One region of the Streptomyces stoeckheimensis genome, then DNA from elsewhere that is predicted to be linked to it. Evidence: riboswitches for the same ligand, from Rfam matches in the RefSeq annotation. Region 1 holds a riboswitch; the other holds the start of a gene.
The links. Region 1 has a riboswitch for glycine ahead of gcvP (aminomethyl-transferring glycine dehydrogenase). Riboswitches for the same ligand answer to the same signal wherever they lie in the genome.
Positions count from the first base shown of each region.

Region 2: linked by a shared signal. The riboswitch ahead of gcvT (glycine cleavage system aminomethyltransferase GcvT) and the one ahead of gcvP (aminomethyl-transferring glycine dehydrogenase) in region 1 are both predicted to bind glycine.

Region 1 is NZ_CP169550.1:7,435,968-7,447,956, forward strand. Features, by position in the region: gene ACE1OC_RS33750 (DNA polymerase IV) at 1-1,126, shown strand, start outside; gene ACE1OC_RS33755 (PRC-barrel domain-containing protein) at 1,588-1,953, opposite strand; glycine riboswitch at 2,072-2,170, shown strand; gene gcvP (aminomethyl-transferring glycine dehydrogenase) at 2,370-5,255, shown strand; gene ACE1OC_RS33765 (DUF5999 family protein) at 5,353-5,559, opposite strand; gene ACE1OC_RS33770 (hypothetical protein) at 5,838-6,458, opposite strand; gene ACE1OC_RS33775 (glutamate-cysteine ligase family protein) at 6,972-8,507, shown strand; gene ACE1OC_RS33780 (CPBP family intramembrane glutamic endopeptidase) at 8,729-9,472, shown strand; gene ACE1OC_RS33785 (PhzF family phenazine biosynthesis protein) at 9,518-10,336, opposite strand; gene ACE1OC_RS33790 (PadR family transcriptional regulator) at 10,927-11,547, shown strand; gene ACE1OC_RS33795 (SRPBCC family protein) at 11,672-11,989, opposite strand, start outside.
Region 2 is NZ_CP169550.1:2,861,057-2,873,045, forward strand. Features, by position in the region: gene ACE1OC_RS12790 (ABC transporter permease) at 1-687, opposite strand, end outside; gene ACE1OC_RS12795 (enhanced serine sensitivity protein SseB C-terminal domain-containing protein) at 1,162-1,902, opposite strand; gene ACE1OC_RS12800 (enhanced serine sensitivity protein SseB) at 1,970-2,680, opposite strand; gene ACE1OC_RS12805 (AAA family ATPase) at 2,781-3,467, opposite strand; glycine riboswitch at 3,647-3,750, shown strand; gene gcvT (glycine cleavage system aminomethyltransferase GcvT) at 3,935-5,050, shown strand; gene gcvH (glycine cleavage system protein GcvH) at 5,159-5,539, shown strand; gene glyA (serine hydroxymethyltransferase) at 5,554-6,810, shown strand; gene ACE1OC_RS12825 (APC family permease) at 6,983-8,635, shown strand; gene ACE1OC_RS12830 (L-serine ammonia-lyase) at 8,790-10,172, shown strand; gene ACE1OC_RS12835 (hypothetical protein) at 10,458-10,772, shown strand; gene ACE1OC_RS12840 (SsgA family sporulation/cell division regulator) at 11,008-11,415, shown strand; gene ACE1OC_RS12845 (AMIN-like domain-containing (lipo)protein) at 11,612-11,989, shown strand, end outside.

The DNA of each region.
Region 1 (11,989 bases):
GCAGCGGCTCGCGGACCGGTGCGTGGAGCGGCTGCGGGGGTCGGGGCACTCGGGGCGGACGATCGTGCTCAAGGTTCGGCGGTACGACTTCTCCACACTGACGCGCTCGGAGACCCTGCGGGGGCCCACGGACGACCCCGCGGTGGTGCGGGAGGCGGCGGCGCGGCTGCTGGAGGCCGTGGACACCACGGGCGGGGTGCGGCTGCTGGGGGTGGGTGTCACGGGGCTGGCGGACTACACGCAGGAGGACCTGTTCGCTTTCGCCGATGCGATGGCTGCGCGGGCGGGGGCGGATGACGCGGCTGCGGGGCCGGCTGCGGGAGTGGGAGTGGCTGCGGCTCGTGCCGACGGTGTTGCGCCGTTCGGCGGGGGCTCGGGGCAGGGCGCGGTCGACGCTGACGGGGGTCAGGAGAGCCACGCGTCGGGTGAGGGCGCTGGACAGGGACCCGGGCCGGTTCGGGATGGGGGCACCGGGCGGGCGCGGGGAGCACAGCAGGGCCAGGGGCAGGGTGCTGGGGAAGTGCTGGGTGAGGCCGCGGGCCAGGGGCGAGGTGCTGGGCCGGGGCGGGTGGGGAGTGCCGGGGCGGGCCGGGTAGCCCAGGAGGGGCAGGAGCAGGGCGCTGGGTCCCGGCGGGTGGGGAGTGCCGGGGAGGGCCAGACACCCCGTGAGGGGCTGAGCCAGGGGCAGGGCCACGGTCACGGGCAGGGCCAAGGCCCGGGCCATGTTCAGGGGCAGGGGCAGGGGCAGGGGGCTGGGTCCGGGCGGGTGGAGGGTGCCGGGGAGGGGCAGGGATCCCGCGAGGGCCACGGTCACGGGCCGGGTCAGGACCAGGTTCAGGGGGCGGGGCAGGCGGGTGGGCAGGGGCGGTCGGGGGGTGGCGAAGGCGTGGGTGAGCGCTCGTGGCCGGCCGGGAGCGATGTGCGGCATGCGGTGTACGGGCCGGGGTGGGTGCAGGGCAGCGGGGTCGGGCGGGTGACCGTACGGTTCGAGCAGCCCGGATCCGAGCCGGGTCGGGTGCGAACGTTCCTGGTCGACGATCCCGAGCTGGAGCCGTCCGACCCGATGCCGCTGGTAGGGGACCGGGCCGTGGGGGTCGGAGGCTCGACGGCTCCGCAGGGAGCCTGAGAGGTTGCGGGCGCGGGCGGTCAGGGCGGCGCTTGCTCCGCACCGGCGGACCCGAGGGCGATTCCTCCTCCTGGCTGGAGCAGCCGTTTCGCCGGGCCGGGCGGAAGCCTGCGTACTGGACGTACTTGGGATTTCGCCCGGTGCGCAGAGAGCGCGTGCCAGGCGCCGCGGGCCCGGCAAGATTCGGAAGAGACGGCCTAGCTCGCGGGCTGCTGGGTGACGGGCCGCTCCCGGCTGCGGCGTACGGGACGGGCAGATCGCCGGGGCGCGGCCGTCCTGGACTACCGGGCCAGGACTCGGAGAACCTCCCGGTGGCCCGGCCTCCGCGGTCGCTTGTGCCGGCTGTCGGTACTGGTTTGAGTGCCTGCTGCCTGCTGAGCGCCCCTGCTCCGCTGTCCGCAGGCGGCTTTCTGCGGAGCGCTGCCTGGAAGGTCGGGCTTGCCGGCCCCGGTGGGGGTGGGTCAGGGGGTGTCGGGGGTTTTGTGGCCGAAGTCGTGCTGGAAGTCCGTCGGGAGGGCCAGGTCCAGGCCGTAGTGGTGGTAGAGCTGCAGCTCCTGTTCGGGGGAGAGGTGGCGGCCGACGCCGAAGTCGGGGGCGTCCTTGATGAGGGAGCGTTCGAAGGGCACGCGCAGGGTGTCGCCCACCATCTCGCTGGGCTCCAGCGGGACGAAGGCGTCCCGGCTGAAGAGTCCGGTGCGTACGGCGGCCCATTCCGGGACGCCCGTGGCATCGTCGAGGTAGACCTCGTCGACGGTGCCGATCTTGGTGCCATTGCGGTCGAACGCCTTGCGGCCGATCAGGCTGCGGGGATCGATGTCGGTCTGCACGGTCCGGTCCCTCCATTGGGCGCAACTCCTCCGTAAGCACTACAAAAGTGCATTTCCGGAGAGGGGGCCACTCGAGGGAGGTCCGCAGATCCTCGCTGGTAGGCTGGGTGACGGCTGTTGACCCTGTGCGGGAGAGTCCTCCGAGTGAGTGAGACGGAGGCGCCGAAGGAGCAAATCCTCCCCGGAATCTCTCAGGCATACGTACCGCACGTGGTGAGGCCACTCTGGAAAGCAGGGGCGGGTACCGGGCGCGCAGTGCCGGTCCCTCTCCTCACCGACGGTGAAAGCCGGACCTCGTGGGCGACCCCCGCGCGGCCCGGTGAAGCTCTCAGGTTGTGATGACAGAGGGGGAGGCCGTCCGGGTGCCCGCGCCGTGGTGCCCCTCGCAGGTCGTACGACCCAGGAGGCCTCCGTACATGACCGCCAACCGCATTCCGCTCTCCCAGCTGGAGCGAGGCATCCCCTTCGAGCAGCGCCACATCGGCCCGGACGCCGAGGCGCAGGCGAAGATGCTCGCCCATGTGGGCTACGGCTCGCTGGACGAGCTCACCGCAGCCGCGGTGCCGGATGTGATCAAGACCACCGCCGCGCTGAACCTGCCCGAGGCGCGGACCGAGGCCGAGGTGCTCGCCGAGCTGCGTGAGCTCGCCGACCGCAACCAGGTGCTGTCGTCGATGATCGGTCTCGGTTACTACGGGACCTTCACGCCGCCGGTGATCCTGCGCAACGTCATGGAGAACCCGGCTTGGTACACGGCGTACACGCCGTACCAGCCGGAGATCTCCCAGGGCCGCCTCGAAGCCCTGCTGAACTTCCAGACCGTCGTCGCCGAGCTGACCGGCCTGCCGACCTCCGGCGCCTCCCTGCTCGACGAGGGCACGGCTGCCGCCGAGGCCATGACCCTGGCCCGCCGCGTGGGCAGGGCCAAGGGCAACGTCTTCCTCGTCGACGCCGACGCGCTGCCGCAGACCATCGCGGTGATCCAGACCCGCGCCGAGCCGATCGGCATCGAGGTCGTCGTCGCGGACCTGTCGGACGGGATTCCGGCCGAGATCGCCGAGCGCGGCGTCTACGGCGTGCTCCTCCAGTACCCGGGTGCTTCCGGCGCCGTGCGGGAGATCAAGCCGGTCATCGAGCAGGCGCACGCGCTCGGCGCCATCGTCGCCGTCTCCGCCGACCTGCTCGCCCTGACGCTGCTGACCTCGCCGGGCGAGCTGGGCGCGGACATCGCGGTCGGCACCACCCAGCGCTTCGGCGTCCCGATGGGCTTCGGCGGACCGCACGCCGGCTACATGGCCGTCCAGGCCAAGCACGCCCGCTCGCTGCCCGGCCGCCTCGTCGGCGTCTCCGTGGACGCGGACGGCAACAAGGCGTACCGCCTGGCGCTGCAGACCCGTGAGCAGCACATCCGCCGCGAGAAGGCCACCAGCAACATCTGCACCGCCCAGGTGCTCCTCGCCGTCATGGCCGGCATGTACGCCGTCTACCACGGCCCGGACGGGCTGCGGACGATCGCCCGCCGGACGCACCGGTACGCGGCTCTGCTCGCGGCCGGTCTGACGGCCGGCGGGGTCGAGGTCGTGCACGGCGCCTACTTCGACACCGTCACCGCGCGGGTCCCGGGCCGGGCCGCCGAGGTCGTGGCCGCGGCCCGCGAGGGCGGGGTCAACCTGTACCAGGTGGACGCCGACCTGGTCTCCGCCTCCTGCGACGAGACCACCCTGCGCGCCGACGTGGACGCGGTGTGGGCGGCCTTCGGTGTCACCGCCGACCTGGAGGCGCTCGACGCCACCACGGCCGACGCGCTTCCCGAGGGGCTGCTGCGCTCGGACGAGTACCTGACCCACCCGGTCTTCCACCAGCACCGCTCCGAGACCGCGATGCTGCGCTACCTGCGCAAGCTCTCGGACAAGGACTACGCGCTGGACCGCGGCATGATCCCGCTGGGCTCCTGCACCATGAAGCTCAACGCGACCACCGAAATGGAGTCGGTCACCTGGCCGGAATTCGGCCAGTTGCACCCGTTCGCCCCGGTCGAGCAGGCCGAGGGGTACCTCACGCTCATCACCGAGCTGGAGGAACGTCTCTGCGAGGTCACCGGCTACGACAAGGTCTCCATTCAGCCGAATGCCGGCTCCCAGGGTGAGCTCGCCGGCCTGCTGGCCGTCCGCGCCTACCACCGGGCGAACGGCAACGAGCAGCGCACCGTCTGCCTCATCCCGTCCTCCGCGCACGGCACCAATGCCGCGAGCGCCGTGATGGCCGGCATGAAGGTCGTCGTCGTCAAGACCGCCGACGACGGCGAGGTGGACGCGGACGACCTCCGTGCCAAGATCGAGCAGTACCGCGACGAGCTCGCCGTGCTGATGATCACGTACCCCTCCACGCACGGTGTGTTCGAGGAGCACGTCGCCGACATCTGCGCCCAGGTGCACGACGCCGGCGGCCAGGTCTACGTGGACGGCGCCAACCTCAACGCCCTGGTGGGCCTGGCCAAGCCGGGTCACTTCGGCGGCGACGTCTCGCACCTGAACCTGCACAAGACCTTCTGCATCCCGCACGGCGGCGGCGGCCCGGGCGTCGGCCCGGTCGGTGTCCGGGCGCACCTGGCTCCGTACCTGCCCAACCACCCGCTCCAGCCGACCGCCGGTCCGGAGACGGGCGTCGGCCCGATCTCGGCCGCTCCGTGGGGCTCGGCCGGCATCCTGCCGATCTCCTGGTCGTACGTGCGCCTGATGGGCGGCGAAGGCCTCAAGCGCGCGACCCAGGTGGCGGTGCTCGGCGCCAACTACATCGCCAAGCGCCTGGAGCCGCACTACCCGGTGCTCTACACCGGCCCGGGCAACCTGGTCGCGCACGAGTGCATCATCGACATGCGCCCCCTGTCGAAGGCGACGGGCGTGAGCATCGACGACATCGCCAAGCGCCTGATCGACTACGGGTTCCACGCGCCGACCATGTCCTTCCCGGTCGCCGGCACGCTCATGATCGAGCCGACGGAGTCCGAGGACCTCGCCGAGATCGACCGCTTCTGCGATGCGATGATCGCCATCCGCGCCGAGATCGAGCGGGTCGCGGGCGGCGAGTGGCCGGTGGACGACAACCCGCTGGCCAACTCCCCGCACACGGCGGCGGCCCTGGGCGGCGAGTGGAGCCACCCGTACACCCGCGACGAGGCCGTCTTCCCGGGCGGGGTGTCGGCCGCGGAGAAGTACTGGCCGCCGGTGCGCCGCATCGACGGTGCCTTCGGCGACCGGAACCTGGTGTGTTCCTGCCCGCCGCTGGACGAGTACGACAACTGATGCAGTGACATGCAGAAGTGACATGACGAAGTGACATGACGAAGGGGCCGGTCCGGGAGTTCTCTCCTGGGCCGGCCCCTTTCGTTTCCGTCGTCGGCTAGGCCGCCTTCATCACCTGCGTCGCCGCGAGCGGGCGGTGCGGGGCGATGATCCGGCCGTCCGGCAGCAGCTCACCGGTGTCCTCGAACAGCAGGACGCCGTTGCACAGCAGGCTCCAACCCTGCTCCGGGTGAACGGCCACGGGGTGCGCGGCCTCCCGGTCGGCGGAGTCGGCGGACGGGCATGCTGGCTTGTGCTGGCACATGGATGCGTTCTTTCGCTGCGGTGTGGTCTGTGTGCTGCGGCTCGGTGCGTTGTGCGCGTGGTTCATGGCCGCCCCCCGTATCAACGACTTGGCTCGGTCAGAGTCCCCAGTGTTCCCCCACGGCGCGGTGTCCGGAGGGATTTCCCAGCAGCTGTCCTCATAGATTGATGACGCATCACCCGTGCGGGCGGTTCAGCTCAACTCCCCTGTCATTTCGGATGGTTAGCTGGGGGCCCGAGTGGGCTAGGCCGAATGGGCAGAACCGGCCGGGGGTCGGGTCAGGCGGCCGGTGCGGCCATGGAAGGCGGCACCGGGGGAGCCGTCGGCGTGAGCCGGTGGGTCAGTACGGGCAGCAGTTCGGACACGGGGTGCGGGCGGTAGGCGGCGATGCCGGGCGGGGCCGGGGCGAGGGGGACCAGGAGGTCGGCGGCGGCCGGCAGGCCGGCGGAGGCGTCGGCGCCCACCGATCCGTGCAGCCACAGGGTCAGCATGTACAGCTCCGGTACGGACAGCAGGCGCGGCTGGTAGTTCTTGCCGAGCGATTCGGCCTGGCGCAGCGCGCGTTCGGTGGCGGTGACGTAGGGGCCCTCGAAGAAGTGGGAGAAGACCCAGCCGTCAGGGGTCAGCCGGGTGTCGGCCGCCGCGACGTAGCGGTCCCCACTGCGGATCAGGAACCGCCAGCCGGTCAGCCGGGTGCGCGGCGGCCTGCCGCCGGCGGTCAGGCCGGAGATGTGCAGCCGGTCCAAGACGTGGACGGGCAGCGGCAGTTCGGCGGTCATCGGTCCCTGGAGGGAGCGCAGGGCCGGAGTGTGCGCCTCGTGGACGGCGGTGGGGGAACCGAGGGCCGCGAGGACGCTGCGCAGGGCGGGCGCGGGAGCCGGAGGGACGTGCAGCGGCATGGTGGGTCGCCTCTCGCTTGGGAGACCTGTGGAACGGGGCGGGTGCGGGGTGCGGACGACGCTGTCGCATTCTGGGGTCAGAGGGGGGCTGAGGGGCAATGGCCGCGCGCCAACTCTCTGCCTCGCATGCGGAGTTTATCTGACATGTGTTCACGCAGTGTTTCGGCTAGCTGTCCCGCCTATTGCCGACAAGGCGCTTACCGGTCCCTCTGACGTGGGATTCATGCCGGGTGCGCGCAAAATTTCCGCGCTGACCTCGGAGGTTACCGGATGGCGGCTCGGCTGAAAAGCGCCGGTTATCGATAACCGGCAAGGTCTACGCTGTATTTGCGCAAGGCGGCTTGCCAGGTGAATGTGCCAAAGCGCCCGTCGGCCAAACCGGCGCGCGCTCCCCGCCAGTCGCGCCCCTTCCGCGTTATCGATCACGCCGCCGGGGCATCATCGACCGTAACGCGCGCCCGGGCGGGGGGATCCATTGCCAGCCGCCGGGCCCAGTCGAGGAGGGACGCTCCGATGGGGGAGAAGGTCGTGGCGGGCGGATTCGACCTGTCCGATCGGCAACGGTACCGGAGGAAGCTGCACGAGTGCCTGGAGGTACTGGAGCGACTTCTGGAGGAGAAGAGGTTCGATCGCCCCAAGAACATGATGGGGCTGGAGATCGAGTTGAATCTCGCGGGTGCCGACGGGTTGCCGAGAATGGTGAATGCGCAGGTCCTCGAGCGTATTGCGAGCAACGATTTCCAGACCGAACTGGGAATGTTCAACCTGGAGGTGAACGTACTTCCGCACCGGCTCGGCGGCCGGGTATTCGACCAGCTCGCCGAGGAACTGAGCGCGGGTCTCGGCTATGCCCACCGGCAGGCTCTGGAGGTCGACGCCGGGGTGGTCATGATCGGAATTCTGCCGACGATCTCCCGCACCGACCTGGTCACCGCCAACCTCTCGGCGGTGGACCGCTACTCGCTGCTCAACGAGCAGATCCTGATGATGCGGGGAGAGGACTTCGTCCTCGACATCGAGGGGGTCGAGCGGCTGACCTGGACCTCCGGGTCGATCGTGCCGGAGGCCGCCTGCACCTCCGTACAACTGCACCTGCAGGTGACCCCGGCACGGTTCGCGGACGTGTGGAACGCGGCGCAGGCGGTGGCGGCCGTACAGATAGCCGTCGGCGCCAACTCGCCCTTCCTGTTCGGGCGCGAGCTGTGGCGGGAGTCGCGGCCGCCGCTCTTCCAGCAGGCCACCGACACCAGGCCGCCCGAGCTCCAGGCGCAGGGGGTGCGCCCGCGCACCTGGTTCGGCGAGCGGTGGGTGGACTCGGCGTACGAGCTCTTCGCCGAGAACGTCCGCTACTTCCCGGCCCTGCTCCCGATCTGCGACGAGGAGGAGCCGCTGCGGGTGCACGCCGAGGGCGGGGTGCCGAGCCTGCAGGAGCTGGTGCTGCACAACGGCACCGTCTACCGCTGGAACCGGCCCGTCTACGGGGTCGCCGACGGGGTGCCGCACCTGCGCGTGGAGAACCGGGTGCTGCCCGCGGGCCCGACGGTGGCCGACGTCGTCGCCAACGCGGCCTTCTACTACGGGCTCGTACGGACGCTCGCGGACGAGCAGCGCCCGGTGTGGAGCCGGCTGCCCTTCGCGGAGGCGGAGGCCAACTTCGACGCGGCCTGCCGCTACGGCATCGACGCCCGGCTGCGCTGGCCGCGCCGGGGCAGGGGCGGGGGACTGGCGAGCGTGCCCGCGGTCCGGCTGGTGCTGGAGGAGCTGCTGCCGATGGCTGCCGCCGGGCTGGACGCGTGGGGCATCGAGCCCGCCGACCGGGACCACTACCTCGGCATCATCGAAGAGCGGTGCCGGCGCCGGGTGAACGGGGCCACCTGGCAGGTGGACACGTACCACCGGGCGCTCGCGGGCGGGCTGGAGCGGGACGCGGCGCTCGCCGCGACCACGCGCCGCTACAGCGAGCTGAGTCACCGGGGCGATCCCGTGCACACCTGGCCGGCGGGTCTGGGGGGTGGCGCCGCGGGGGCCGGAGCGGCGGCCGCGGACTGATCCCGGGGGTCCGTGCGGTCCCGTCCGGTCCCGAGCGGGCTCGTCCCGTCCGGTCCCGCCCGGTGATCCCCTTGCTCCGCGGAGGAGGCAGTATGGGGTGATCGGGGCGGGACGCCCCGCGAGATGTCGCAGCGGTGGCGGGACGGGAGACGGGCGTGCGGACGGAGCCGGAACCGGAGGTCGGGGAGCTCGAGCTCGGCGAGCGCTCGAGCGAGCGCAGGATGCTGCGCTCCGAGACGCTGCTCGTGCTCGCGCTGTCCCTGGGCGCGAGCGGGGTCTCGGCGCTGATCAGCTTCATCGGCTCGCTGACCAAGCCGGGCGGACTCAAGGACCAGGCCGCCACGCTCAACGGTTCGTACGCCCCCGGCCGGCCCTGGCTGGACCTGGCCTGGCAGTTGTTCGGCATCGCGAGCGCGCTCGTCCCCGTCCTGCTCGTCGCGCACCTGCTGACCCGTGAGGGCGCGCCCGGGCTGAAGGTGCTGGGCTTCGACCGCACCCGGCCCTGGTGGGACCTAGGCCGGGGCGCGCTCGTCGCCGCCTGCATCGGCAGCGCGGGACTGGCCTTCTACCTGGGGGCGCGGGCGACCGGCTTCAACCTCACGGTGGTGCCGGAGGCGCTGCCCGACGTGTGGTGGAAGTTCCCCGTGCTGATCCTCTCCGCGGTGCAGAACTCCGTGGTGGAGGAGGTCATCGTGCTGGCCTACCTGCTGCGCAGGCTCGGGCAGCTCGGCTGGTCGCCGATGGCCGCACTGATGGCCAGCTCCGTGCTGCGCGGCTCGTACCACCTCTACCAGGGCATCGGCGGATTCATCGGCAACGTGGTGATGGGCGTGGTGTTCGTGCTCGCCTACCGGCGCTGGGGCCGGGTCGGTCCGCTCGTCGTGGCGCACGCGCTGCTCGACATCGTGGCCTTCGGCGGGTACGCCCTGCTGGCGGGCAAGGTGGGCTGGCTGCCCACGCCGTAGGCCCGATCCCGTAGGCCCGACCCCGTAGGCACACCGCCCGGCCGCCTACGGTGCGGTGAGCAGCTCGCCGTCGACGACCGTGACCGCGCGCCCGATCAGCAGAGTGCGGTCGCCCTGCAACCGGACCCGGACGAGGCCGGTGCGGGCTCCGCCCTGGAGGCCGACCAGCTCCGTGCGGCCCAGCCGCTGCGCCCAGAAGGGGGCCAGCGCGGTGTGGGCGCTGCCGGTGACCGGGTCCTCGTCGATGCCGAATGCGGGGAAGAAGCCCCGCGAGACGAAGTCGTAGCCGCGGGAGGGGTCCTCGGCCGCCGCGGTCACGATGATCCCGCGCCGGGCATAGCCGCGCAGGGCGGCGAGGTCGGGCGTGAGCTCCCGTACGGTCCGCTCGTCGGCCAGCTCCACCACGAGGTCCCCGATGTGCTCGGAGGTGTCGTGGACCGACTTGGCCGTCGCGCCGAGCGCGCGCTCCACGGCGGCGTCCGGCTCGACCTCGGTCAGGGAGGAGGTCGGGAAGTCCATGACCAGGCTCCCGTCCTCGACGGCGGTGACCTTCAGGATTCCGCAGCGCGCCGCGAAGCGGACCGTCCCCGTGGCCAGGCCGCTGGTGGCCAGGACGTGGGCGGTGGCCAGGGTCGCGTGGCCGCACATGTCGACCTCTGCGGCCGGGGTGAACCAGCGCAGCTCCCAGTCCGCCTCGCCGCCGGGCGGGAGCGGATGGGCGAAGGCGGTCTCGGAGAGGTTGACCTCGGCGGCGACCTGCTGGAGCCAGGCGTCCCGGGGGAACCCGTCTTCGAGGAGCAGGACCCCGGCGGGATTGCCGCCGAAGGGGCGGTCGGTGAAGGCGTCGACGATTCGGATGCGCATGTCATCGACCGTAGGGACGCGGCGGAGCCGGCCGCAAAGGCCAATCCGGGATGACTGGACTGCCTGCCTGCCTGCCCATGTCCGGGGCCACCCTCCCGGTGGCCGCCGCGACCTGGCCGACTTCGTCGCACTGGCCACCGACTGGATCCTGCGCCACCTGCCCCCTGCTCGCCGTCGACGGTGAGCCTGACGGTATCGCCGAAGCGCTCGGCCATGGGCGACATCGGGTCGTGGCCGAATCCGAGCAGGCTGCCACCGTCGGCGCATTCGTGCCAGTCACGCCAGCCCTCCAGCCCGTCGCGGCAGCCCCGACCTCGGCGGATGAGAGCTCCTCGCCGAGGGCAAGGAAGCCGAACCGCTCGGTATCGGCCACGGGCCAGAGGTCGAAGCCGGCAGGGGTGCACATCCACAGCGCCCCCCAGAGTGAGACACGGTCCGATTCCGGTGAGACAGGTCGACAGTCGTCAGGTGGGCGTGGCTGTTCGTTGAGGAAGTTTCCGATATATCGTTGACGCATCGCGATGGGTCAGTGATAGTGGAGACATCGCATCAGCGACAACGAATCACCGAATGAGGAAAGGAGCGCAGTCATGCGTTCACACGGACAGCACGGACACGACCACGGACATGAGCACGGACGGGGTCACGGCCACTGCGGGCCGGACCGTCGGGAGGAGTTCCAGCGGCGGCGTGCCGCCTTCGGGCCGTTCGGGCCGCCCTTCGGCGGCGGGCCCTTCGGCGGGCGCGGTGGCCGCGGCGGACCGCGCGGCCGGGCCCGGCGGGGTGATGTGCGCGCCTCCATCCTGGCGCTGCTCACCGACCGGCCGATGCACGGCTACGAGATGATCCAGGAGATCGGCGAGCGCAGCGGCGGGGCGTGGAAGCCCAGCCCGGGGTCGGTCTACCCGACCCTGCAGCTACTGGAGGACGAGGGCCTCATCACCAGCGAGAGCGAGGGCGGCAAGAAGCTGTTCACGCTCACCGACGCCGGTCGCACCGAGGCCGAGTCCGGCCCGGACGCCCCCTGGGCGGAGGCCGGCCGGGGCTTCGACTTCGAGGCGATGAACGAGGTCCGGACGGCCGGTTTCGGCCTGATGGAGGCCTTCGGGCAGGTCTTCAAGACCGGCACGCCCGCGCAGCGGGAGAAGGCCCTCACCGTCATCAACGACGCCCGCAAGAAGCTCTACCTGATTCTGGCCGACGAGCACTGAGTGTGTGAGTGAGTGAGTGCGAGTCGGGCGGACCTTCCCGTACGACGGCGCGCCCCGCGGGACTTCTCGCGGGGCGCGCCATCGTGTTCGTACGCGTACGGACCTGCTCGGTCGGGGGTGGTGCTCAGGCGACCAGGCCGGAGAGCTTGCGGAGCGACTCGTTCAGGGCGGCGGTGGCCGAGTCCTTGAGCTTGCCCGCCATGAGGGAGACCGCGGCGCCGGTGAACTCGCCGTCGATGCGGACCGTGGTGGCCCCGCCGTCCGGGATCAGGGTGTAGCGGGTCAGGACGGCGACGCCCATCGGGCCCTTGCCGGTGATCGCGAAGACGCGCTCGTCCTCCAGCTCCGAGACCGTCCAGAGGACCTCGGCGGGGAAGCCCATCATCTTCATGTTCTCGGCGAAGGTGGATCCCACCGCCAGGGTCTCGGGTCCGCCCTTCGG
Region 2 (11,989 bases), 4.6 Mb from region 1:
GCTCCGCGCGGCTTCGACGTACTCCCGTTCGCGCAGCGACAGGGTCTGTCCGCGGACGATGCGGCCGATGTAGGGCCAGCCGAAGAAGCCGATCACCAGGACCAGTACGGCGATCCGCAGGCCCGATCCCTCGAAGCCCCAGAGCTTGGCGGGGACGACCGAGACCAGCGCGATGATGAAGAGCAGCTGCGGGAAGGCCAGCAGCAGGTCCATGACCCGGCTGATGGCCGCGTCGACCCAGCCGCCGAAGTAGCCGGCGACGATGCCGAAGAAGGTGCCCAGCGAGACCGCCACGAAGGCGGACAGGAAGGCGACCAGCAGGGAGATGCGGGCGCCGTAGATGATGCGGCTGAACACGTCGCGGCCGTTCACCGGCTCGACGCCCAGCAGGAAGTCGCTGCTGATGCCGCCGTAGTCACCGGCGGGCAGGCCCAGCAACGGGTCCAGCTGGTCTTCGTGCAGCTCCTCCGGGGGGTGGCCGAACGCGCTGACGATCAGCGGCGCGAACAGTGCGACGAGGATCAGCAGGAGCACGACGAAACCGCCGGCCAGCGCGACCTTGTCGCGCTTGAGCCGCATCCAGGCGATGCGGCCGGGCGAGCGGCCTTCGATGGCCTTGGCGGGGACGTCGGCTACGGACACGGGTGCGGGTGTCTCCGCGCTCATGTCGTGCAGTGGTGCCGTCATCGTGGTGGGGACCCCTCTCGGCCGACGGGTGGGCCGGCCCATGCCCGCCGCTGTGGCGGCGTTGGTGCGGAGTGGCGCTCGGAGTGCGAGGTACGGATGTGTTGCTGCGGAACGGGGCGTGCTGGTGGTGCGCGTGGTGCTGTGCGAAACAACAGGCGAAGTTCCCGTGACGGGTTCGCCTTTGGAAGACTCACCCGCTCTTGGGTGGGGAGTCTTCATCGGGCGCTCGATCAGCCGCCAGACCCGCAGGTGAATGGATGCGCAACCGTGATCTGAGGGTCGAGTTCCCGTTATCCGGACTTCGCTGTCATCTCAGCGGAGCAAGACATCCTGTTCGGTACGGAATCGGACATGGCGCCCAACTCGGCGCACTAGCGCGCCTATTGGCCGTACATCAGCGTCGAAATCAGGACAACGCAAAGGCCGCACGGAACGACTGTTCCGTGCGGCCTCGGGTGGCTGAATACCGATGTCTCAGTAGGCGGGCGCCTGTCCCTCGCGGTCATAGAAGGGCCTGGTTTGCGCCCGCAGCCACATCGCCACCGGATCGTGTTCGTCCGCGAGCGCGACCGTGCACACGGGCACTCCCTCGGGGACCGCGCCGACCGACTGGCGCATCATCTCGCGCACGGATTCCAGCGCGTGCGCGGAGGCGTCGTACAGGTCGAGCCCGACGGCGAGGTACGGGGACCCCAGCGCGGGCTGCACCCAGGCGCGGCGCAGCGAGCGGACGGCGGGCGTGCGGTGCGCGTGCTGCGTGAGCAGCCCGTAGAACTGCGGCAGCTCGATGGCGGGCTCGGACAGCCGCAGCGGGCCGGCCGGCATCCGGTCCAGCCCGGTGGCGATCCGGCGCAGGTCGGCCCAGGGAATGCCGACGCCGCCGCCCTGGGCGTGCGGGTTGAGCCACAGCCCCCAGCGGTCGGGGTAGAGAGCACGGGCGATGTCCCGGCCGGTGACCACCTCGTACCCGCGGTTCCAGCCGCTGGCGGCCAGCTCCTGCGGGGAGGTCACGCAGGGCGCGTACCCGAGGCCCTCGACCTCCATGCCGCCGTACTGGGCCTCCGGGGAGCCGGGCCGCCCCTGCCAGAGGAGCATCCACAGCCGTCCCTCGGCCAGGGCGTGCAGGAGAGACTCGTAGCTCTCGTAGCGCCCCGGAGTCACCTGGCGCAGCATGTGCTCGACCTGCCCGACCGCGGCCGTGCCTGACGCACTCACCCGGTACCCCTCTTCGTCTGTTCGTCCGCCCGTCGTCCACGCGTGTCGGCCACCAGCTTAAGCGTCACTACGGCAGGTAGAAGGGGCGTACGCGCTCACGTATGTAGTCGACGACCGGGTCCTCGGCGGCGTCGAGCAGGATCAACTGCACCGGCCAGGGCGGTGGTACGCGGGTCAGGGCCCGCCCCAGCGCGTCCATCGGGGCGTTTCGCATGCCGGGCTCCCATCCCAGCAGGTGGACCCCGACGTACAGCTCCGGCGAGCCGCCCTCGACGCTGGCGAGGCAGCGGTGCGCCGCCGCGACGACTCCGGTGGCGCGGAACTCCTCCGCGGCGGCGGCCAGGAACTCGACCGGGTCCTCCTGCCAGTCGGGCTCGTAGAGCCGGACCCGGCCGCCGGTGGCGGGGCCGTCGAGCGGGCTGCGGCCGGTGCGGCAGAGCTCCGCGACGGCCGGCGGGGGCAGGGGCACGCCGACGGATCCCTCGGGGTTGACCGCGATGCCGAGCTGCGGGGGCAGGCCGCGGGCGAAGTCCACGGCGGGGGCGACGGCGAAGTCCATGGCGGGTCCGGCGCAGGCGCGGAACTGCTCCTCGGAGCTGTAGACGGGCACGTAGGCGGCGCCGTCGATGTCCATGGTGGGCAGGTTCAGGCTGTTCACGCCGCCGGGCAGCGGGATCCACAGGTGGCTCCGCCCGAGGACCTCGAGGATCCGTCCCCCGGCGTCCGCCTGTCCGAGCGCCGCCCCGAGCACCTGCTCCAGCTCGTTACCCGGCCACATGTACGTCTCCGCTCGCTTGCCCTTGGTCTCGACCCGAGATTAACGGGCGCCTGCGACACCCCGACCGGGGGCCGACCGCCGGCCGACCGCCGGCCGACCGCTAGAGGAAGCCGATCGAGGTCAGCCGGGACGCCGCCGGGCGGTCCAGCAGGGTCACCGACGCGCAGCCGGCCGGCGGGCGGCCCGCCTCGGCCTCGCGCAGCAGCCGGGCCACCGCCCCCCGGTGCCGGGCGAAGGCGTACGCCGAGACGCCCCGGCCCCGCGCGGCCTGCCCGGCCCGGGCCTCCTCGGGGGTGGTGTCCAGCAGCACCAGGTGCAGCGCGCGGCCGCGCCGCCGGGCCGCCGAGGCCAGCAGCGCCCGTACCCAGCTCTGCGTACCGCAGTCGTGGACGACGGCCGGGGCCCCGGAGCGCAGGACCCTCCACAGGCCCCAGTAGTGCGCGATCCGGACCGCGGGCCGGTACACCGCGTAGGGCAGGGCGGCCGGCATCCGGCGCTCCCACCGCTCGCGGGCGTCCTGGGAGTCGATGCCGCCGCCCTCCGCGGCCCGCTTGATCAGGGTGCTCTTGCCGCCGCCGGGCAGTCCGGAGACCACCACGACGTCCCCGGCGGCGAAGCGGAGCGTCCGCGGGCCCTCGGACCCGCGCAAGTCGCGTACGGCTGCGGGCTCCCCCGCCGCCCCGGCCGCCGCCGGATCCCGTACGAGGGCACGCTGCGTCGGCACCCCGGCCACCGCGCCCTCGACGGTGCCCGTGGTCGTCGCCGCCAGTACTCCGAATCTCCGCACAGTGATCGCCTCCCCCGATACGGGTCACTGGACCCGTTCCCCCTGAGTGTAAAGAGACGGTAATCCGGCGGCGCCGGTTCCGTTCCGGGTCCGCTCCGCTTGCGGACCCCCTCCCCCATTCGGCCGCACGTCGTGCAATGATGTGCGCCATCTGGACACCTAACTGCATACCGGCCGCTTGAATCCGCGCGGGAGAGTCCCGGCACGCCGCAAGGCGGTGCCCGGGCGCCGAAGGAGCAAGTACCTCCCTTGAATCTCTCAGGCCCCGTACCGCGTGGATGAGGCAGATCTGAAAAGCGAGCCGCGCCACCGCCCGTGAGGGCTCCGGCGACGGTTCCACCCAAGGTGCAAGTCGATGGCCTTCCCCTGGAAGCGGGGAACTCTCGGCGAACCTCTCAGGTTCCGATGACAGATGGGGAGGAACTCCTCCTCGTCATGTCATGCCCTGGGACCCGGGAGCCACACCCATGAGCACTGCCCCCCGCCTGACCGCCCTCGATGCGCTGCACCGCTCGCTCGGTGCGACCATGACCGATTTCGCGGGCTGGGACATGCCCCTGCGGTACGCCAGCGAGCGCGACGAGCACAACGCCGTCCGCACCAAGGCCGGTCTGTTCGACCTCTCCCACATGGGCGAGATCACCCTGACCGGCCCGGAGGCCGTCAAGGTCCTGGACTACGCGCTGGTCGGCAACATCTCCACCGTCGGCGTCGGCCGCGCCCGCTACACGCACATCTGCCAGGAGGACGGCGGGATCCTCGACGACCTGATCGTCTACCGCCTGGGCGAGACCGAGTTCATGGTCGTCGCGAACGCCTCCAACGCCCAGGTCGTCCTGGACGCGATCACCGAGCGCGCCGCCGGCTTCGACGCCGAGGTCCGCGACGACCGCGACGCGTACGCGCTGCTCGCGGTGCAGGGTCCGGAGTCCCCCGGCATCCTCGCCTCCCTCACCGACGCCGACCTGGACGGGCTGAAGTACTACGCCGGCCTGCCCGGCACGGTCGCCGGGGTGCCCGCGCTGATCGCACGCACCGGCTACACCGGCGAGGACGGCTTCGAGCTGTTCGTCGCCCCCGAGCACGCCGTGGAGCTGTGGCAGGCCCTGACCAAGGCGGGCGAGGGCGTCGGCCTGGTCCCGGCCGGTCTGTCCTGCCGCGACACCCTGCGCCTGGAAGCGGGCATGCCGCTGTACGGGCACGAGCTGACCACCTCCCTCACCCCGTTCGACGCGGGTCTGGGCCGGGTCGTGAAGTTCGAGAAGGAGGGCGACTTCGTCGGCCGCGCCGCCCTGGAGGCCGCCGCCGAGCGCGCCGCCTCCAACCCGCCGCGCAAGCTGGTCGGCCTGATCGCCGAGGGCCGCCGCGTTCCGCGCGCGGGCTTCTCCGTGACCTTCGACGGCCAGGTCGTCGGCGAGGTCACCTCGGGCGCCCCGTCCCCGACGCTGGGCAAGCCGATCGCGATGGCCTATGTCGACGCGGCGCACGCCGCGCCCGGCACCTCCGGCGTCGGCGTGGACATTCGCGGTACGCATGAGGCGTACGAGGTCGTGGCCCTGCCGTTCTACAAGCGGCAGAAGTAGCCCCGTACCGCACCGCACCGCGCCGCTCATCGGCGCTCATCGGCGCGTCGCGCCGGTCAGCAGGACCACCGTTCGTATCCACTCCCCCGCATCCAGGAGAATCAGGTCATGAGCAACCCCCAGCAGCTGCGTTACAGCAAGGAGCACGAGTGGCTGTCGGTCGCCGAGGACGGCGTCTCGACGGTCGGCATCACGGAGTTCGCGGCCAACGCGCTCGGTGACGTCGTCTACGCCCAGCTCCCCGAGGTGGGCGACACGGTGACCGCGGGCGAGACCTGCGGCGAGCTGGAGTCGACCAAGTCGGTCAGCGACCTGTACTCCCCCGTCACCGGCGAGATCGTCGAGTTCAACCAGGACGTCGTCGACGACCCGGCGCTCGTGAACTCGGCTCCGTTCGAGGGTGGCTGGCTCTTCAAGGTGCGCGTCACGGAGGAGCCGGCCGACCTGCTCTCCGTCGACGAGTACGCCAAGCTCACCGCCGGCAACTGACCCAGGGAACCCTGATGTCTGTACTGAACACTCCCCTCCACGAGCTCGACCCGGACGTCGCCGCCGCCGTCGACGCCGAACTCGTGCGCCAGCAGTCCACCCTGGAAATGATCGCGTCGGAGAACTTCGCTCCGGTCGCCGTCATGGAGGCCCAGGGCTCGGTCCTGACCAACAAGTACGCCGAGGGCTACCCCGGCCGCCGCTACTACGGCGGCTGTGAGCACGTCGACGTGGTCGAGCAGATCGCGATCGACCGCATCAAGGCGCTCTTCGGCGCCGAGGCCGCGAACGTGCAGCCCCACTCGGGCGCGCAGGCCAACGCGGCCGCGATGTTCGCGCTGATCAAGCCGGGCGACACGATCATGGGCCTGAACCTGGCCCACGGCGGTCACCTGACCCACGGCATGAAGATCAACTTCTCCGGCAAGCTCTACAACGTGGTCCCGTACCACGTCGACGAGACCGGCGAGGTCGACATGGCCGAGGTCGAGCGCCTCGCCAAGGAGACCAAGCCGCAGCTGATCGTCGCGGGCTGGTCCGCCTACCCGCGCCAGCTGGACTTCGCCGCCTTCCGCCGCATCGCGGACGAGGTCGGCGCGTACCTGATGGTCGACATGGCGCACTTCGCCGGCCTGGTCGCCGCGGGTCTGCACCCGAACCCGGTCCCGCACGCCCACGTCGTCACCACCACCACGCACAAGACCCTCGGCGGTCCGCGCGGCGGTGTCATCCTGTCGACGCAGGAGCTGGCCAAGAAGATCAACTCCGCGGTCTTCCCGGGTCAGCAGGGCGGCCCGCTGGAGCACGTGATCGCGGCCAAGGCCGTCTCCTTCCTCGTCGCGGCCTCGCCCGAGTTCAAGGAGCGCCAGGAGCGCACCCTGGAGGGCGCGAAGATCCTCGCCGCCCGTCTGGTCCAGGACGACGTCAAGGCCGTGGGCGTGGACGTCCTCACCGGCGGCACCGACGTGCACCTGGTCCTGGTCGACCTGCGCAACTCCGAGCTGGACGGCCAGCAGGCCGAGGACCGCCTCCACGAGGTCGGCATCACGGTCAACCGCAACGCCATCCCGAACGACCCGCGGCCGCCGATGGTCACCTCGGGTCTGCGGATCGGTACGCCGGCGCTGGCCACCCGCGGTTTCGACGCCGAGGCCTTCGCCGAGGTCGCCGAGATCATCGCGCAGGCGCTGAAGCCCGCCTACGACGCCGAGGACCTCAAGGCGCGCGTCTCGGCGCTCGCCGCGAAGTTCCCGCTGTACCCGACGCTCTAGGCACCGGCTTGGGAGGGCCCGGTCTTGTTGTGCACAGGGCCGGGCCCCTTTCATGACCAAAGCCCCAGGCGGATGCGACCTCTTGCCGCTGATTCTTCCAATAAATGGCAAATAGGCTCCGAATAAGGAACGACCGCACCCCCTGGCAGGACGGACAGCACACCCCATGGACATGAGCGCAGCGAACAAGAAGGGACTCAGTCTCTTCGCCCTGATCATGATCGGGCTCGGCTCGATCTTCGGATCGGGCTGGCTCTTCGGGGCGGGCCAGGCGGCCGCCGTCGCAGGACCCGCGGCGATCATCGCCTGGGTCATCGGTGCCGTCTTCATCGGCATGATCGCCATGTCCTACGCGGAGGTGGGCGCCGCCTACCCGCTGCCCGGCTCGATGGCCCGCTTCGGCACCATCTCGCACGGGCCGGTGCTGGGCTTCATCACCGGCTGGGCGGTCTGGATCGCCATCGCGGCCCTGATCCCGATCGAGTCCATCGCCGGTACGCAGTACATGTCCTCCTGGAACTTCGGCTGGGCCAAGGGCCTGGTCGAGAACGGCGGGCTGACGACCTCCGGCATGGCGATGGCGCTGTTCCTGACCGTGGCGCTGTGGCTGGCCTGCTACTGGTCGGTCGCGCTGCTCGCCAAGGCGAACAACCTCCTCACCCTGGTCAAGTTCGCCATCCCGGTGCTCGCCGTGATCGCCCTGATCGCCTCCGGCTTCCACACCGGCAACTTCACCGACCACGGCGGCTTCGCGCCCAACGGCTGGTCGGCGGTCATGACCGCCGTCACCACCTCCGGCGTGGTCTTCGCCTTCAACGGCTTCCAGGCCGTCGTCAACCTCGGCGGCGCCGCCAAGAACCCCGGCCGCGCCATTCCGCTGGCCCTGGTCGGCGCGCTCTCCCTCGGCCTGGTCATCTACCTGGCCCTGCAGATCGCCTTCATCGGCGGTGTCCCGCCTACGAGGCTGGCCGAGGCCGGCGGCTGGAGCGGCATCAACTTCTCCTCGCCGTTCGCCGACCTCGCCAAGATGCTGATGCTGCACTGGGTCGTCACGATGCTCCAGTTCGGTGCCTTCATCTCCCCGTCCGGCGCCAACATCGGCAACGTCGCCTCGGCCTCGTACATGGCGCAGAACCTGGCGGACACCGGCTTCTTCCCGAAGAAGATCCGCGAGGTCCACCCGAAGTACGGCACCGCGCGTCCCGCGATGTGGCTGAACCTCGGCTTCTCGATCCTGCTGCTGGTCACCGTCGGCCACAGCTGGGAGGCCCTGGCCAGCGTGGTCTCCGCCGCGATGGTGGTCTCGTACCTCATCGGCCCGATCGCGGTCGGCGTCTTCCGCAGGACCAAGCCCGAGCTGCCCCGTCCCTTCCGCCTGCCGGCGGCCAGGATCCTGTGTCCGATCACCTTCGCCTTCGCCGCCTGCGCCCTGTACTGGTCCAAGTGGCCCGACACCGGCAAGGTGGTGCTGCTCACCCTGGTCGCCGCCCCGATCGCGGCCGTCGTGCTCAAGCGCAAGGGCGAGAAGAACCTGGCCAAGCAGTTCGCCCCGGCCTGGTGGATGATCGCCTTCCTGCTGTGGCTCGGCACCCTGTCGGCGCTCGGCAGCAAGGAATTCGGCGGCCACGGGATCATCCCGGGCGGCGTGGACATCGCCCTCGTGGGCCTCTCGGCCCTGGGCTTCTACTTCTGGGCCGTACGGTCCGGGGTCAAGGCCCACTACGCGGGCCTCCCGGGCCCCGACCCGGTCCTGGACGCCCCCGGGGCCGACAGCGGCGCCGCCGAGCAGTCCGACGCACCGGAGCGCGCACTGAGCCACGCCTGAGCGTCCCCCTCCCGACCCGTCCGGCGGCCGAGCTGTTCACCTCACCGCGTTAAGCTCGGCTGCCGGACAAAATCCGCAGATCATCCCCGATCAACCCGATCAGCCCCTCCTGCCCACGCTTCCCACCCACGAGCAGACATAGGAGTCCGCAACCGTGGCCATCTCCGTCTTCGATCTCTTCTCGATCGGCATCGGTCCCTCTTCCTCCCACACCGTCGGACCGATGCGCGCCGCGCGCATGTTCGTGACCCGGCTCAAGAAGGACGGCGTCCTCGCCCAGACCGCCTCGGTCCGGGCCGAGCTCTTCGGCTCGCTCGGGGCCACCGGGCACGGCCACGGCACCCCCAAGGCGGTGCTGCTGGGCCTGGAGGGCCACTCGCCCCGCACCGTGAACGTGGAGACCGCCGACGCCGAGGTCGAGCGCATCCGCCAGACGGGCCGCCTGCGCCTGCTCGGCACGGAAATAGGTGACGGCCACGAGATCGACTTCGACGAGCCGAACCAGCTGATCCTGCACCGCCGGCGCTCGCTCCCGTACCACGCGAACGGCATGACGCTCTTCGCGTACGACGAGGCGGGCACCCCGCTGCTGGAGAAGACCTACTACTCGGTCGGCGGCGGGTTCGTCGTGGACGAGGACGCGGTCGGCGAGGACCGGATCAAGCTCGACGACACCCCGCTGAAGTACCCCTTCCGCAGCGGTGACGAGATGCTCCGTCTCGCGAACGAGACCGGCCTGTCGATCTCCTCGATGATGCTGGAGAACGAGAAGGCCTGGCGCACCGAGGACGAGATCCGCGAGGGGCTGCTGGAGATCTGGCGCGTCATGCAGGCCTGCGTCGCGCGCGGCATGTCCCGCGAGGGCATCCTCCCCGGCGGCCTGCGGGTCAAGCGCCGGGCCGCCTCCACGGCGCGCCAGCTGCGCACCGAGGGTGACCCGATGATGCACCGCAGCGAGTGGGCGACCATCTACGCGATGGCGGTCAACGAGGAGAACGCGGCCGGCGGCCGGGTCGTCACCGCCCCGACGAACGGTGCGGCGGGCGTCCTCCCGGCGGTCCTGCACTACTACATGAACTTCGTGCCCGGCGCCGACGAGGACGGCGTGGTCCGCTTCCTCCTCGCCGCGGGAGCGATCGGCATGCTCTTCAAGGAGAACGCCTCGATCTCCGGCGCCGAGGTCGGCTGCCAGGGCGAGGTCGGCTCGGCCTGCTCGATGGCGGCCGGCGCGCTGGCCGAGGTGCTGGGCGGCACCCCGGAGCAGGTCGAGAACGCGGCCGAGATCGGCATGGAGCACAACCTCGGCCTGACCTGCGACCCGGTCGGCGGACTCGTGCAGATCCCCTGCATCGAGCGCAACGGCATGGCGGCGGTCAAGGCCGTCACCGCGGCCAAGATGGCGATGCGCGGCGACGGCAGCCACAAGGTCTCCCTCGACAAGGTCATCAAGACCATGAAGGAGACGGGCGCCGACATGAAGGTCAAGTACAAGGAGACCGCCCGCGGCGGCCTCGCGGTCAACGTCATCGAGTGCTGACCCGCACCGTCTGACCGATTCGGGCCCCGACGCTTGGCGTCGGGGCCTTCGTCGTTTCCCGTGCCGGGCAGGTGGGTGGGTTACGCCAGTAACTTCGTTCGAGATTGGGGGGTATATGAGGTTTGGCGGTGAGTTACTCACGCTTGAGGGGGAACAAGGCAGTCTGAGCTGGTTTCTTGATGATCACGTACGCCAGGGTGAGGGCACGACGTCGCGTCCACACCCCCGGCGGTCGGCCAACCGTCTTGGACCACAGCCGTTTTGCTTAACTGGAGGACTTGAAACATGGCAAGCACCCGCAGCATCCGCGTGATGGCGGCCGCCGCATCGCTCCCCCTCGCCTTCGCGCTCCTCTCGGGCGTCGCCCAGGCCGACAACGGGGCCGGTGCGGCCGGGACCGCGTCGAACGCGGCCCTCGCCGGCGTCCTCGGCAGCGGGGTGGGCGGCAGCAACACCGGCAACTCCTCCACCGCCCAGCAGGTCGCCTCGGGCTTCGGCGCCTCCAACCAGAACAACGGCGCCCAGGCCAACGGTTCGGGCTTCACCGCGATCGGCCAGTCCAACGCGCACGAGTCCTTCATCTACAACCCGCTCCCGTAGTTCCGGCCGGGGCCCGCCCCGGTCACGCCCTTCCGCCGGGCCCCGACCTCCCCCCGGAGGCCGGGGCTCGGTGCGTCGGGCCGGGGCTCGGTGCGTCGGGCGAAGTCGGGCCGAGCGGCCCGGCCGGACGGGACTTTTGGCCACGGGAAAGGGGCCCTGGGGTGGGCTAACTTGCCCGAGTGGGCTTTGTGGCGCGTGCGCCGGCGAGTGCCCACCCCGAGAGAGAGGCGCCCGCATGACCGGCACCGAACACCGCGTCCTCCCGCTGCGCCTGGAGACCGCGCCCGCGGCCGTCCCGGTGCGGGGCGTCTTCGTGTACCGCACCGAGCGGCCCTACGAGATCTCCCTCGACTTCGAGGGTGCCGGCATGCACCTCGCCCGCTGGGTCTTCTCCCGGGAACTGCTGCTCGACGGCCACGTCTGCGCCACCGGCGAGGGCGACATACAGGTGTGGCCGCGCTGGAAGGGCACCGAGCCGCGGGTCTTCTTCGCCTTCAGCAACGGCGAGCAGTCGTGCGTGGTGTCGGCCCGGGCCAAGGACGTACAGGCGCTGTGCCGCCGGATGACCGAGCTGGTGCCCCGCGGCCAGGAGCACCGGCACTACGACCTCGACGCCGAGCTGAACGCCCTCCTGCCCAGCTGACCGGGGCGAATCCGGCGGTACGCTGTGGGACCCGGCGGGACCCGGCAGAGCGGGTGATCCCGGTGCAACCACGACCGTACCGGGCGCGTCTTCACGGGTGACACCGTTCCCCGTCTCTCGGAATCGAGGGGACGCAATGAACCGTCCACGCCGCCGGCAGGCCACCGCACTGGGGTTGGGCGCACTGCTCGCCACCATGCTCGCCTTCGCCGCACCGGCTTCCGCCGCAGCCACCACGGCCGCATCCACCACCACAGCCACCCAGACTCCGCTCGTCGTCAATGCCCGCTGGGGCGGTCACTGCACGTACGACCGGGTGGTCATCGACCTTCAGGGGTACGTCCCCGGGGTCACCGTCACCCCCGTCACCAAGCTGGTCTACGACGGGTCGGGCAAGCCCGTCCCGCTGGCCGGGCGGTACTTCCTGGAGATCCGCCTGCACCCCGCCGCCGGACACGACGACGCGGGCAACAACGTCTACCGCGGGCCCAAGCTCCTCAAGATCTACCTGCCCAAGCTGAAGGGCATCGCCCTGACCGGCGACTACGAGGGGTACGTCACCTTCGGCGCCGCC